DNA from 2 places in the Streptomyces arenae genome. Region 1 is predicted to be linked to the other one. Evidence: riboswitches for the same ligand, from Rfam matches in the RefSeq annotation. Region 1 holds a riboswitch; the other holds the start of a gene.
The links. Region 1 has a riboswitch for glycine ahead of gcvP (aminomethyl-transferring glycine dehydrogenase). Riboswitches for the same ligand answer to the same signal wherever they lie in the genome.

Region 2: it holds a riboswitch for glycine, as region 1 does, so the genes downstream of both, gcvT (glycine cleavage system aminomethyltransferase GcvT) here and gcvP (aminomethyl-transferring glycine dehydrogenase) in region 1, are expected to answer to the same signal.

Annotation. Positions count from the first base shown of each region.
Region 1 is NZ_JAKQYH010000074.1:6,596-14,061, reverse strand. Features, by position in the region: gene gcvP (aminomethyl-transferring glycine dehydrogenase) at 1-2,595, opposite strand, end outside; glycine riboswitch at 2,770-2,864, opposite strand; gene MB828_RS36760 (PRC-barrel domain-containing protein) at 2,978-3,358, shown strand; gene MB828_RS36755 (DNA polymerase IV) at 3,271-4,743, opposite strand; gene MB828_RS36750 (MerR family transcriptional regulator) at 4,795-5,439, opposite strand; gene MB828_RS36745 (bifunctional nuclease family protein) at 5,708-6,181, opposite strand; gene MB828_RS36740 (MerR family transcriptional regulator) at 6,273-7,010, opposite strand; gene MB828_RS36735 (FHA domain-containing protein) at 7,051-7,466, opposite strand, start outside.
Region 2 is NZ_JAKQYH010000029.1:134,805-142,270, reverse strand. Features, by position in the region: gene MB828_RS14295 (L-serine ammonia-lyase) at 1-576, opposite strand, end outside; gene glyA (serine hydroxymethyltransferase) at 633-1,895, opposite strand; gene gcvH (glycine cleavage system protein GcvH) at 1,956-2,333, opposite strand; gene gcvT (glycine cleavage system aminomethyltransferase GcvT) at 2,474-3,601, opposite strand; glycine riboswitch at 3,649-3,757, opposite strand; glycine riboswitch at 3,758-3,858, opposite strand; gene MB828_RS14275 (AAA family ATPase) at 4,048-4,728, shown strand; gene MB828_RS14270 (enhanced serine sensitivity protein SseB) at 4,855-5,646, shown strand; gene MB828_RS14265 (enhanced serine sensitivity protein SseB C-terminal domain-containing protein) at 5,838-6,635, shown strand; gene MB828_RS14260 (hypothetical protein) at 6,771-7,340, opposite strand.

The DNA of each region.
Region 1 (7,466 bases):
GTCCTCGGACTCGGTCGGCTCGATCATCAGCGTGCCGGCGACCGGGAAGGACATCGTCGGCGCGTGGAAGCCGTAGTCGATGAGCCGCTTGGCGACGTCGTCGACGCTGACCCCGGTCGCCTTGGTGAGCGGCCGCAGGTCGATGATGCACTCGTGCGCGACCAGCCCGCCGGGCCCGGTGTAGAGCACGGGGAAGTGCGGCTCGAGCCGCTTGGCGACGTAGTTGGCGCTGAGCACGGCCACCTGGGTGGCCCGCTTCAGCCCCTCGCCGCCCATGAGCCGGACGTACGCCCACGAGATCGGCAGGATCCCGGCCGAGCCCCAGGGCGCCGCGGAGATCGGCCCGACCCCGGTCTCCGGCCCGGCGGCCGGCTGGAGCGGGTGGTTCGGCAGGTACGGCGCCAGGTGGGCCCGTACGGCCACCGGACCGACGCCCGGTCCGCCGCCGCCGTGCGGGATGCAGAAGGTCTTGTGCAGGTTGAGGTGGGACACGTCACCGCCGAAGTGCCCCGGCTTGGCGAGCCCGACCAGGGCGTTCAGGTTGGCACCGTCGACGTAGACCTGGCCGCCGGCCTCGTGGACCTGGGCGCAGATGTCGGCGACGTGCTCCTCGAACACGCCGTGGGTGGACGGGTAGGTGATCATCAGTACCGCGAGTTCGTCGCGGTGCTGCTCGATCTTCGCCCGCAGGTCCTCGACGTCGATCTCGCCGTCCTCGGCGGTCTTCACGACGACGACCTTCATGCCCGCCATCACCGCGCTGGCCGCATTGGTCCCGTGGGCGGACGACGGGATCAGGCACACGGTCCGCTGCGCGTCGCCGTTGGCCCGGTGGTAGGCGCGCACGGCGAGCAGGCCGGCCAGCTCGCCCTGGGATCCGGCGTTGGGCTGCAACGACACCTTGTCGTAGCCGGTGACCTCGGCGAGCCGCTCCTCCAGTTCCCGGATGAGCGTCAGGTAGCCCTGTGCCTGCTCGGCGGGCGCGAAGGGGTGCAGCTGACCGAACTCGGGCCAGGTGACCGGCTCCATCTCGGTGGTGGCGTTCAGCTTCATGGTGCACGAGCCCAGCGGGATCATGCCCCGGTCCAGCGCGTAGTCGCGGTCGGCGAGCTTGCGCAGGTAGCGCAGCATCGCGGTCTCGGAGCGGTGCTGCTGGAAGACGGGGTGGGTGAGGTAGCCGTCGGTGCGCAGCAGCGCCTCGGGCAGCGTGTCCTCGGTGACGGCGTCCAGCGCCTCGACGTCGCCGTCGACCCCGAAGGCGCCCCACACGGCGCTCAGCTGGGCGCGCGTGGTCGTCTCGTCGCAGGCCATGGAGACGTGGTCGGCGTCGACGAGCCGCAGGTTGACACCGCCCTGCCGGGCGGCGGAGACGACCTCGGCGGCCTTGCCGGGCACCCGCGCGGTGAGGGTGTCGAAGTAGGCGCCGTGCACGATCTCGACGCCGCCGGCCCGCAGGCCCGCGGCGAGGACCGTGGCGTACCGGTGGGTGCGCCGGGCGATGGCCTGGAGCCCCTCGGGGCCGTGGTAGACGGCGTACATGCCGGCCATCACGGCGAGCAGCACCTGCGCGGTGCAGATGTTGCTGGTGGCCTTCTCCCGGCGGATGTGCTGCTCGCGGGTCTGCAGCGCGAGCCGGTAGGCCTTGTTCCCGTCGGCGTCCACGGACACGCCCACGAGCCGGCCGGGCAGGCTGCGCGCGAACTTCTCACGGACGGCCATGTAGCCGGCGTGCGGCCCGCCGAAGCCCATCGGCACGCCGAACCGCTGGGTGGTGCCGACCGCGATGTCGGCCCCCAGCTCGCCCGGGGAGGTCAGCAGGGTCAGGGCGAGCAGATCGGCGGCCACGGTGACGAGCGCGCCGAGCTCGTGCGCCTGCTCGATGACGGGCTTGATGTCGCGTACGGCACCGGAGGCACCGGGGTACTGGACGAGCACGCCGCTGATCTCACGTCCGGCGAGGTCCGCCGGGATGCCCTCGGAGAGGTCGGCGACCACGACCTCCACGCCCGTCGGCTCGGTGCGCGTGCGGATCACCGCGATGGTCTGCGGCAGCGCGTCCGCGTCGACGACGTAGACGCCCTTCTTGTTCTTGCCCATGCGCAGTGACAGGGCCACGGCCTCGGCGGCGGCCGTGCCCTCGTCGAGCAGCGAGGCGCCGGAGGTGGGCAGCCCGGTGAGGTCGGCGACCACGGTCTGGAAGTTCAGCAGCGCTTCCAGCCGGCCCTGGGAGATCTCCGGCTGGTACGGCGTGTAGGCCGTGTACCAGGCGGGGTTCTCCATCACGTTGCGCAGGATGACGGGCGGGGTGAAGGTCCCGTAGTAGCCGAGGCCGATCATCGAGCCGAGCACCTGGTTGCGGTCGGCGAGCGAGCGCAGTTCGGCGAGGACCTCGGCCTCGGTCCGGGCACCCGGCAGCTCCAGGCGGTCGGCGTTCTTGATCACGTCCGGCACGGCCGCGGCCGTCAGTTCGTCCAGCGAGCCGTAGCCGACCTGCGCGAGCATCTTGGCCCGCGCCTCCTGGTCGGGCCCGATGTGGCGCTGCTCGAAGGGGATTGCCTGTTCGAGCTCGGAGAGCGAAGGGCGGTGGGCGGTCATTGCGGAGGCCTCCTGGTCTGACGCGACCTTCGAGGGGTACCCCGGCACGGGTACCCCGACGGCCTCCCCCTCTGTCATCTCAACCTGAGAGCTTCGCCGGACGCCCGTGGGCACCGGCTTTCACCGTCGGTGAGGGCGGACACCGTCGACGTCCGCCCTGCTTTCCAGAGTGACCTCGTCCGTGCGGTACGTGGGCCTGAGAGATTCCGGGGAGGATTTGCTCCTTCGGCGCCTCCGGATTGCCCGGAGGACTCTCCCGCACGGGGTCAGCAGCCGCTGCCAGCGTACCAGCGGGGGCAACGCACGGACCTTCGAGTGGCCGCCTCCTTGAATGTGCTCTTTTGTAGTGCTTACGGATGAGTTGCGACCAAGTGGAGGGCCCGTGCAGACCGACATCGATCCGCGCAACCTGATCGGCCGCAAGGCGTTCGACCGCAACGGCACGAAGATCGGCACGATCGACGAGGTGTACCTCGACGACGCGACGGGCGTGCCGGAGTGGGCGGCCATACGCACCGGCCTGTTCTCCCGGGACGCGTTCGTGCCCCTGGAGCCCAGCGAGCTGGTCGAGGGCACCCTGCACATCCCCTTCGACCGCGCCCTGATCAAGGACGCCCCCGACTTCGGAGTGGGCCGCCACCTCTCTCCGGAGCAGGAGCTCCAGCTCTACCACCACTACGGTCTGGACACGGCGGTTCCGCCCCCGCCCCGCCCGGACCACGAGTTCGGCAAGCTGGCGGGCACGGAGGACACGGGGGCCTGAGGGCCGAGGGCGTCCCGTCGCGGGCCGTCCGGCGCGGCCCCCGTCACGTCCTCCACCAACGGCAACGGATCCGCGGGCTCCAGCTCCGGATCGTCGACCCGGAACGTCCGCACCCGGCCCGGCACCAGCGACGCCGGTGTCTCGAAGCGCACCGTCACCCGCCCCAGCCCGCTGCCCTGCACCCATCCGGGTCCGTACTGCGCGTGCCGCACGTCGTGCCCCGCGGGCCAGCGCCGTCCGGCCGCCGCGTCCTGCTCGGCCACGGCGACGGGCTCCACGGTGTCCTCCTCCGCCGTGACGTCCGTCACCTCCCCCGCGGCCTGCGCGAAGAGGTCCTCCTGGGTGTAGTCGGCCAGGCCCGTCACCCCCACCCCCAGCAGTCGCACGCCCCCCGTCGTGTCCACCGAGTCGAGCAGCCGCGCGGCCGCCTCCCGCACCACCGCCGGGTCGTCGGTCGGCCCCCGCAGCGTCTCCGACCGGGTCAGCGTCGAGAAGTCGTACCGCCGCACCTTCAGCACGATCGTCCGCCCCGACAGCCCGGCCTCCCGCAGCCGCCGCACGCACCGGTCCGCCAGCCGCCGCACCTCCATGCCCACTCTCAGCCGGTCGTGGATGTCCACGTCGTAGGTGTCCTCCACGGACACCGACTTGGCCTCCCGCTCGGCCACCACGGGCCGCTCGTCGTGCGCGAGCGCCATCGCGTACAGCGCGTGCCCGTGGGCCTTGCCCAGCAGCCGTACCAGCTCGTCCTCACCGGCCTCGGCGATCTCGGCGACCGTGGTGATCCCGGCCCGCCGCAGATGGTCCCCCGTCGCCGGCCCCACCCCCGGCAGGATCCGCACCGGCATCGGCCCGAGCAGCGTCCGCTCGGTGCCCGGCTCGATCAGCACCAGGCCGTCCGGCTTGGCCTGCTCGGAGGCGATCTTCGCGAGCATCTTGGACGCGGCGAGCCCGACGGACCCGGAGAGCCCCGTGACGGCCCGTATGTCCGCGCGCAGCCGCTCCCCGACCGACCGGGCCGACGCCTCGTCCGAGGCCCTCTCACCGGCCTCCAGGTCCACGAACGCCTCATCCAGGCTCAACGGCTCCACCAGCGGCGACAGCTCGTGCAACAGGGTCATCACCTGCTCGCTGATCGAGCGGTACAGCGTGAAGCGCGGCACCAGGTACGCGGCGTTCGGCGCCAGCCTGCGCGCCTGCGCCATCGGCATCGCGGAGTGCACCCCGAACACCCGGGCCTCGTACGACGCGGTGGCCACCACACCACGCGGTCCGAGCCCGCCCACGACCACGGCCTTCCCGCGCAGGCTCGGCTTGGACGCCTGCTCCACCGAGGCGTAGAAGGCATCCATGTCGAGATGCAGGATCGTGGGCGCGTTTCTCACATCTCCGATGCTGCACCACGCCACTGACAACGCGCCGGACGCGCCGGGAGGTCAGACCGCCTTGTTGCGCCGCCGGGCCAGTTCGTCGGCCGGGTTGTGCCCGACGAGGGTCTCACCGGTGTCGACGCGCTCGCCGTGCAGCTGGGAGAGCGCGTTCTCCACGTCCCGCCAGACCACGCCGACCGCGATCCCGAAGATGCCCTGACCGCCCTGGAGCAGGGCGTGCACCTCGTCCGGCGAGGTGCACTCGTAGACCGTGGCACCGTCGCTCATGAGGGTCATCCGCTCCAGGTCGCGGAAACCGCGTTCTCTGAGGTGCTGAACCGCGCTGCGGATGTTCTGGAGGGAGACCCCGGTGTCCAGGAACCGCTTGACGATCTTCAGGACAACGACGTCCCGGAAGCTGTACAGACGCTGCGTGCCCGACCCGTAGGCGGGCCGCACGCTGGGCTCGACCAGGCCGGTGCGGGCCCAGTAGTCGAGTTGCCGGTAGGTGATGCCGGCCGCCGCGCAGGCCGTGGGCCCGCGGTAGCCGATCTCCTCGGTGGCCATGGACGCCGCCCCTCCGCCGCTCGGCACTGCCGTCGGCCGCTGCGGGGCGTGACCGGCTGTGCTGCTGTGAAGCGGGTATGGACCGCTCTCCCCGAAACCGTGTCCGGGGGCACCCCCAGCCGTACCGTCGCCGCTGCTTCTCACGCCGACCTCCGTCCTTGACCTGCCTTCTCGACGGTAGGCAGTCACCAGGGGCGCGTCAACGATCGCCACGCTCGGCACGCCGAGTGATAATCACCCTAGGAGTGGTTTCCCGTGCCCCACCGCGGGGAAAGGCTAGCCGAATGCTCTGGCGGCAGGCCGTAGGACGCTCTCAGTGGCCGCTGGCAATTGCCCATGAGTTTCGGCCGGCCCCGGCCCGCGAACCGGCCCGTCACCGACCTTCCGGTGGGTAACGGGCCGCTCGGCGCTCTCACTGGCTGCTGCTGCCGAAGTCCTCGGGCGAGATCTGGTCGAGGAACTCGCGGAACTTCTCCACCTCGTCCTCCTGCTCGTCCGGAATCGCGATCCCCGCGTCGTCCAGCACCGTGTCGCTGCCGTAGATCGGCGTACCGGTGCGCAGCGCAAGCGCTATCGCGTCGGACGGACGGGCGCTCACCTCGACGCCGCTGGCGAACACCAGCTCCGCGTAGAAGACGCCCTCACGCAGGTCCGTGATGCGTACTTCGGTGAGCTCCTGACCGACGGCCTCCAGCACGTCCTTGAACAGGTCGTGGGTCAGCGGTCGCGCGGGGGCCATGCCCTGCTGGGCGAAGGCGATCGCCGTCGCTTCCCCCGGCCCGATCCAGATGGGGAGGTAACGGTCGCCTCCCACTTCGCGCAGGAGCACGATCGGTTGGTTGGAGGGCATTTCCACCCGGACACCTACGACATCGAGCTCGTTCACACAGCAACCCTAGGCCGTGCCCGGGACGTTTGGGTAGTCGGGCCGACAACGCGCGCCCGATCCGGCCTCAGCCCGGGTCCTGTCACTTCGGTCACGGCAGCCGCACCCCGAGTGCGATCTGCACCAGCGCGGCGTGCAGCTTCACCGTGAGCGCCGCCAGCTCCTTCGTACGGGCCTCGGCATGGGCCCTGGTCTGCGGGTTGCGGTGCCGCTTCAGCGGAGCCACCACCTGCTCCACCAGGCCGGCCTCCCGGTCGGCGGCGGCCTTCATCGCCCGCAGATGGCGCGGCTCGATCCCGAACCGCCCCAGCTCGGTCACGAGCGACGCCACCGTGACCGACTCGGCGTCGTAGACGCCGTCCTCCAGCGGGGCGATCAGCCCGTACGACTCCCACTCCGCGAGGCAGCCCTCGTCGATCTCGGCGGCCGCCAGCAGCTCCTGGCGCCCGATCCGCGCCACCGGGGGCGCCTCCGGCACCATCGGCACCGCCTCCCCGTCGCGCTGCCGCCCCAGCACGGGAAGTTGCACGGCCTCACCGCGCTCCACGGCGTCCAGGTGCTCCCGGATGACCTTGAGCGGCAGATAGTGGTCCCGCTGCATCCGCAGGACGTGTCCGAGACGCTGCACGTCCTCGGCGCTGAACTTGCGGTACCCGGAAGGGGTCCGGCGCGGCTCGATGAGCCCCTCCGACTCCAGGAAGCGGATCTTGGAGATGGTGACTTCGGGGAACTCGTCGCGCAGCACGTTCAGCACCGTGCCGATGCTCATCAGCCCGGTTTCCGTGGCGGCGGTGCCATGACCGGCACCGCCGCTCGGTGTGTGCGGCATGGACCTTCTTCCCTGGGGCCCCCGGACGAGGTCCGGCGGGTCAGATGCCCTGCCGGCTCGCGTAGAAGACCAGCCGGTACTTGCCGATCTGGACCTCGTCACCGTTCGACAGGGCGACCTGGTCGATGCGCTCCCGGTTGACGTACGTGCCGTTGAGGCTGCCCACGTCGGCCACCGTGAAGGAGCCGTCCGGCTGGCGGCGGAACTCCACATGGCGGCGCGAGACCGTCACGTCGTCCAGGAAGATGTCACTCTGCGGGTGCCGGCCTGCCGTGGTCAGGTCGCTGTCCAGGAGGAAACGGCTGCCGGAGTTCGGCCCACGGCGCACCACCAGCAGCGCGGAGCCGAGCGGCAGCGCGTCGACGGCCGCCTGCGCCTCGGGCGAGAGCGCCGGCACCTGGGTCTGACCGGTGACCTCGGCGTCGTACGCCTCCAGCCCGGAGATCGAGATCGTGG
Region 2 (7,466 bases), on a different contig from region 1:
GATCGACAGACCCGTCTCCCGCGTCAGGCGCAGCAGCTCGTCGCCGGTGCGGAAGGGGTACTTCAGGGCCGTGTCGTCCAGCTTGATGCGGTCCGCGCCGACCGCCTCCTCGTCGACGACGAACCCGCCGCCCACCGAGTAGTACGTCTTCGAGAGCAGTTCGGTGCCCTGCGCGTCGTACGCCCAGAGGGTCATGCCGTTCGCGTGATAGGGGAGCGCCTTGCGCCGGTGCAGCTTCAGGTCGTCGTCGAAGGAGAACGGGATCTCGTGCTCGCCGAGGAGGGACAGGCGGCGCGTGGCCTTGATCGCCTCGATGCGGTCGTCCGCGGTCTCCACGTCCACCGTGCGCGGGGAGGCGCCCTCCAGGCCGAGCAGCACCGCCTTCGGGGTGCCGTGTCCGTGGCCGGTCGCGCCCAGGGATCCGTACAGCTCGGAACGTATCTGCGCGACCGAGGGCAGCAGCTCCTCGTTGCGCAGCCGGAGGGCGAACATCCGGGCGGCGCGCATCGGGCCGACGGTGTGGGAGCTCGACGGGCCGATGCCGATCGAGAACAGGTCGAAGACCGAGATGGCCACGGGAACTCCTTGGAAAAGGGCGGGGGCGCACGCCGTCGGGCGCCCCCACCAGGGAACTACTTGTTCAGACCGGGGTAAAGCGGGTGCTTCGCGGTGAGGGCCTCGACCCGGGCCTTCAGCGCCGCGGCGTCGTAGGCGGGCTTCAGCGTCTCGGCGATCACGTCCGCGACCTCGGCGAAGTCCTCGGCCGTGAAGCCGCGGGTGGCCAGCGCCGGGGTGCCGATCCGCAGCCCTGAGGTGACCATCGGCGGGCGCGGGTCGTTCGGGACGGCGTTGCGGTTGACCGTGATGCCGACCTCGTGGAGCCGGTCCTCGGCCTGCTGTCCGTCCAGCTCGGACTCGCGCAGGTCGACGAGGATCAGGTGGACGTCGGTACCACCGGAGAGGACGTTCACGCCGGCCTCGCGGGCGTCGTCGGCCGTCAGCCGCTCCGCCAGGATGCGCGCACCCTCCACGGTACGACGCTGCCGTTCCTTGAAGTCCTCGGAGGCGGCGACCTTGAAGGAGACCGCCTTCGCCGCGATCACGTGCTCCAGGGGACCGCCCTGGAAGCCCGGGAAGACGGACGAGTTCAGCTTCTTCGCGAAGGCCTGCTTCGCGAGGATGATGCCGCCGCGCGGGCCGCCGAGCGTCTTGTGCGTGGTGGACGTGACCACGTCGGCGTACGGCACCGGGTTCTCGTGCAGCCCCGCCGCCACCAGGCCGGCGAAGTGCGCCATGTCGACCCACAGGTACGCCTCGACCTCGTCGGCGATCCGGCGGAACTCCGCGAAGTCCAGCTGCCGCGGGTACGCCGACCAGCCGGCGATGATCACCTTCGGCCGGTGCTCCTTGGCGAGCCGCTCGACCTCGGCCATGTCCACGAGACCGGCGTCGTCGACGTGGTAGGCGACCACGTCGAACTGCTTGCCGGAGAAGTTCAGGCGCATGCCGTGGGTCAGGTGGCCGCCGTGCGCGAGGTCCAGGCCGAGGATGGTGTCCCCGGGCTGGGCCAGCGCGAACAGGGCCGCCTGGTTGGCGGAGGCGCCCGAGTGCGGCTGTACGTTCGCGTACTCGGCGCCGAAGAGCTCCTTCACCCGGTCGATGGCGATCTGCTCGGTCACGTCGACGTGCTCGCAGCCGCCGTAGTAGCGACGGCCGGGGTAGCCCTCGGCGTACTTGTTGGTGAGGACCGAGCCCTGCGCCTCCATGACCGCGATCGGCGCGAAGTTCTCGGAGGCGATCATCTCCAGGGTGGACTGCTGCCGCACCAGCTCGGCGTCCACCGCGGCGGCGACCTCCGGGTCGAGCTCGTGCAGGGACGTGTTCAGAACGGACATCTGCTTCTACGACTCCTGTTTCTACGACGCCTGGTCTGCGACGTCTGTTTCCGCGTCGCCTCAGCCGGCGGTGAAGGCGGTGTACTCGTCGGCGGAGAGCAGGTCGGCCGGCTCGTCCGCGAAGCGCACCTTGAACAGCCAGCCGCCCTCGAAGGGAGCCGAGTTCACCAGCGACGGGTCCTCCACGACGTCCTCGTTGACCTCGGTGATCTCACCCGTGACCGGCGAGTACAGGTCGGACACCGACTTGGTCGACTCCAGCTCGCCGCAGGACTCGCCCGCGGTCACCGTGTCGCCGACCGCCGGGAGCTCGACGAAGACGACGTCACCGAGCGCGTTGGCCGCGTGCTCCGTGATGCCGACCGTCGCCACGCCGTCCTCGGCGGCCGACAGCCACTCGTGCTCCTTGCTGTAACGCAGCTGCTGGGGGTTGCTCATGTCCTGAATTCTCCTGTACGCGGGGGAGTGCTGGTGAAGGGGGACTGCTGGAAACGGGCGTGACCAGCGGTGATGTGTGTGAGGTCACGCCCGGGGGCGTGGTCGGAGCGCGCCGGGGCGGTTCTTCCGGCGGTTTCCGGCTACTTCTCGCGCTTGTAGAACGGCAGCGCGACGACCTCGTACGGCTCGTGGCTGCCCCGGATGTCCACACCGACACCCGCCGTACCGGGCGCCGCGTGCGCCGCGTCGACGTACGCCATGGCGATCGGCCTGCCGAGGGTGGGGGAGGGGGCGCCGGAGGTGACCTCGCCGATCACCTTGCCGCCGGCGACCACCGGGTACCCGGCGCGCGGAACCCGGCGGCCCTCGGCGACCAGGCCGACGAGGACGCGGGGCGGGTTCGATCCGGCGCGGGCCGCCGCCTCGGTGAGCGCCTCGCGCCCCACGAAGTCGCCCTCCTTCTCGAACTTCACCACCCGGCCGAGCCCGGCGTCGAACGGGGTGAGCGAGGTGCTGAGCTCGTGCCCGTAGAGCGGCATGCCCGCCTCCAGCCGCAGCGTGTCCCGGCAGGACAGCCCGCACGGCACCAGGCCCGCCGGCTCGCCCGCCTCGGTCAGGGCCTGCCACAGCGCCACCGCGTGCTCCGGCTTCACGAACAGCTCGAAGCCGTCCTCGCCGGTGTAGCCGGTGCGGGCGATCAGCGCCGGGATCCCGGCGACCGTGCCGGGCAGCCCGGCGTAGTACCTGAGGCCGTCCAGGTCGGCGTCGGTGAGGGACTTCAGGATGCCGGGCGACTCGGGGCCCTGGACGGCGATCAGGGCGTACGCGTCCCGGTCGTCGCGCACCTCGGCGTCGAAGCCGGCGGCCCGCTCCCGCAGCGCGTCGAGGACCACCTGGGCGTTGGAGGCGTTGGCGACGACCAGGTACTCCGTCTCGTCCAGCCGGTAGACGATCAGGTCGTCCAGGATGCCGCCGTCGGTCCGGCAGATCATGGTGTAGCGGGCGCGCCCGACCCCGACGGACGCGATGTTCCCGACGAGGGCGTGGTTCAGCAGCCGGGCCGCGTCCGGCCCCGTCACGGCGATCTCGCCCATGTGGGAGAGGTCGAAGAGGCCGGCGCGGGTCCGTACCGCGACGTGCTCGTCACGCTCGGAGCCGTAGCGCAGGGGCATGTCCCAGCCGGCGAAGTCGGTCATGGTGGCGCCGAGCGAGCGGTGCAGGGCATCGAGCGCGGTACGGCGGGGTGCGGCGGAATCGGTACTGCTCATCGGTCGGTCGTCTCCCGGAGGTCCCAAGGGCATGACAGGCGAAGCTGTCCTCCCCATCTGTCATCGGAACCTGAGAGGTTCGCCCTGACCACGGGGTGGTCACGGCTTGCACCTTGGGTGGAGCCACTGTCACAGCGGCCCGCTTTTCAGATGTGCCTCGCCCGCGCGGTAACGGGGCCTGAGAGATTCAAGGGAGGGACTTGCTCCTTCGGCGCCCCGGGCACCGTGGTGCCGGGGGACTCTCCCGCGCGGATTCAAGCGGCCGGTATGCAGTTGGCGCGGACATCATTGCACGCCGTCCGCGGCCGTGGCAGGCCGGACCCGGCACGGCCTTCTGTGACAGGCCTGTGGCCGTTCGCGCACCGAACCGCGAGACACCGTGCATTACCTTCTCTTTACATTAAGTGGGGAGAACCTTTCCTGAACCCCCAGGGAGGACGGTCACGGTGACAAGGACCACGGCATACGCGAGGACCTGCGCGGCGACGACGGGCGTCGCCCTGCCCGAGCAGCCGACGGCCCCGGCCCGCGAGCGGTACGGCGCACGCCCCGCACCGGTCGTCCGCGATCTGCGCGAGCGCGCCGGCCACGGCCCCCACGGACTGCTCTTCGGCCCCCGGGACCTGGTCGTGGTCACCGGGCTGCCCGGCAGCGGGAAGTCGACGCTGATGCACCGCACCGTCCAGGGCATACGCGTCGACTCCCAGGACACCCGCGACCGCTGGGACGCCCGGCTGGCCCGGCTCCTGCCGTACGCCGTCTACCGCCCGCTGGTCCGCCTCGCCCACTACGCCGGCCTGCGCCGCGCCCTGCGTACCGGCGAGGGCGTGGTCGTGCACGACTGCGGCACGCAGGTCTGGGTGCGCGACTGGCTGGCCCGGGAGGCCCGGCGCCGCGGCGGCACCCTGCACCTGCTGCTCCTGGACGTCACGCCGGGCACGGCCCTGGACGGCCAGCGCGAGCGCGGCCGTGGTGTCTCGCGGTACGCCTTCCTGCGCCACCGCAGGGCGGCGGGCCGGCTGATCCGCTCCGTCGAGAAGGGCGATCTGCCTCCGGGCTGCGGTTCGGCGGTGCTCCTCGACCGCGACGCGGCGGACACCCTGCGCCGGATCGCCTTCACAGCCTGAGCGCGCGAGGCGGGCGGCCCCGGACGAGGTGGAGCGGCCCGTGGACTTGAATCGGCTGCTGGCTTTGTCGGTGTCACCCGCTAGCCTTTTCAGCCTCAACAGCGGTTTCCAGCAGGCGGTAGGCAGATGGACTTCCCGGCGGACCTTCCCGCGGACTTCCCGGCACAGGCACACCCCCACCCGCACGGCGGTTGGCCCGGCAACGAACTGGAGGAGGTGCTGTCGGCCTCCCTCGGCGTGCCCGCGGCGGCGGCCCGCCTCATCGAGGTACTGGGCCGCAGCTACCTGTGGATCCCGCTGCCCGAGGGCGGCGGCCCGCACAGCGGCCCCCTCGACCTGCCCACCACGGAGATCGCCGGCCAGGTGTACGTCCCGGTCTTCAGCTCCGAGGAGCAGTTCCGCCTGGTGGCCGGCTCCCACCTGTCGTACACGATCGCGCCCGCCGCCGAGTTCGCCCGCGGCCTGCCCCCGCAGGTCGGCATCGCCGTGAACCCCGGGGGCATGGTGGGCCTCCCGCTGCCGCCGGAAGGGGTCGCCGAGCTGTGCCGGGTCGGCCGCACCGAACTGGACGGACCCGCCTCCGGCGGCCGGGTCCGCCTCTTCGAGCCGGACTGGCAGGACGACCCGATGGACTTCCTGGCCGCCGCGTCGGCGGAGTTCGCGGCGATCGGCGTGGTCGCCTCCGCCCGCCGCTGCCTGGCCGCGGTCGAGACGTCCGACCCGGTGATGTTCGTGGGCGTCGAACTCTCCCAGTGGGAGGGCGACCTGCGCGCCCTGCCCCTGGAGGCGCTGGGCAAGGCACTGGGCCGGGTCCCGGTGCCCTGGCCGGTCAACCTGGTCCTGCTGGACGTGGCGGACGACCCGGTGGCCCACTGGATGCGGGACCACGTCCGCCCCTTCTATCAGTACGGCCACTAGAAACACCCTCGGAACAACCGGCCGGGGGCACGGGCCCGTGCCCGTTCGCGGCTCGCCGGGCGGGCTCGCCCGGCCACCACGGAGCCGCACCCGCGCACGGACAATCGGCCCCCGCTCCCTGGGCCCTTAAGCTGTCTCCAAACGCGGGGCGGCCTCCACACGCGGGGCGACAGATGAAGGGGCGGTAACACGTGAGCGCCAGCGGCACCGCGGCGACCGGACAGGTCGAGCACATGCTGCGCCAGGTAACGCCCGGGCGCTACGACGCCTACGAGGCACTCCTCCGCGCCCTCGCCACGCCCGCCTCCGGCCAGATCTGGATGCTGCTCTGGCACGGCCAGTCCGGTTCCCCCGACGCCCAGTACGGGAACATGGAGGTCGACGGCCACGGCTACGCCCCCTGCGTGACCTCGGCCCAGGAACTGTCGGCAAGCGGCTGGAACCGGTCGTACGAGGTGGTCGACGGCGTCGACGTGGCCCGCACCCTCTACCCCGACCACTTCGGGCTCTGGCTCAACCCGCACGCCCCGGGCGGCGGCGTCGGCATCCCCTGGCTGGACCTGCGCCGCATCGCCACCGGCCTGGACCGGCAGCCGGCCGGCCCGCTGCGGCTGGCCGAACCGGCCATCGAGATCCCGCAGTTCTACGCTCTGCTGTCGCAGAACGCCCACCGCACGCCCGCGATCCGCTCCCTGCGCCGTGCCTGGGTGCAGCCGGCGCTCGGGGCGCCGTACCTCGCGATCGGCCTCGACGTGTACGACACCTCGCCGCCGGCCGTGGACTCGGTGCGGGCGATGATGCAGCAGTCGATCGGGGCGGTACCGGACGGCCTGCCGGTGTCCACGGTGGCCATGACCGACGAGTACGACCCGGTCGTGATGTGGATGAGGGCGGCGGCCCGTCCGTTCTACGACCGGGAGGCCCACGCGGCGCTCCCCCCGGCCCCGGCGGCCGGCTACGGCTACCCGCCCGCGCCCGGCGGCTACTGACCGCCGCTCGGACAGTAGTTCTTCCCCATCTCCTTGCTTCTGATTCTGAGCACAAGAAATCCGGGTGAGCGGCAGTGACTTCTGCCGCTCACCCGGATTTCTTGTGGTGCCCGTCCGTATCTGCCGCGTATTACATCACGGCCTGGGAGTGCAGCCGTCTGTGCTCTTCGTCTGGCACTCCGCCCAGTGCTCCGAGGAAGTTATCCCCTTGAGGATTCCCATGTCCTTGACGGGATACTGCTTGCAGTCACCTCCCTGGCGCCACTTGTAGATGCCGAAGTTGTGGTACTCGACCATCGGCTGCGCATATCCCCGCTTGTGCGAGTCGACGACCATGGTGTCGGTCACGGTGACGCCCTTGGCGGCCGTCTTCGTCACCGAGTAGCTGGTCTTGGCGTTGACCGTGGCGATGGCCCAGCCCACGGACACGCTTGCCTCGCCGCTCCAGGCGGACGCCCTCGTGGTGCTCGTCGTCTCGGAGATCGAGAGCGTGGCCGAGTGGGAGCTGCTGTTGTACTTGCTGCGGACAGGCCCACGGGTCTTGTAGGAGGCGCCGGACAGCTTGGACACGGTGTAGTAGGTGAAAGGCTCGCAGTGCGCGGCGGCTGCCGAAGTCGCCGTCGCGGGAATGATGGCGAAGCTTCCGCCGAGCAGAGCGACGCCCGTCGCAACAGAACAGAGCGCGCGCCTCTTCGGTGTCTTCATTTGTTCTCCCCGTTTCCCCGTTTCGTTCTGCCCCAGTATTTCGGTCGCCGGAGCAGCGGTGCGGGAATGAAGTTAGCCCTGTGAATTCGATTGGGCAAGCAGTTTACTGCGGTGCGATCCGGTCGA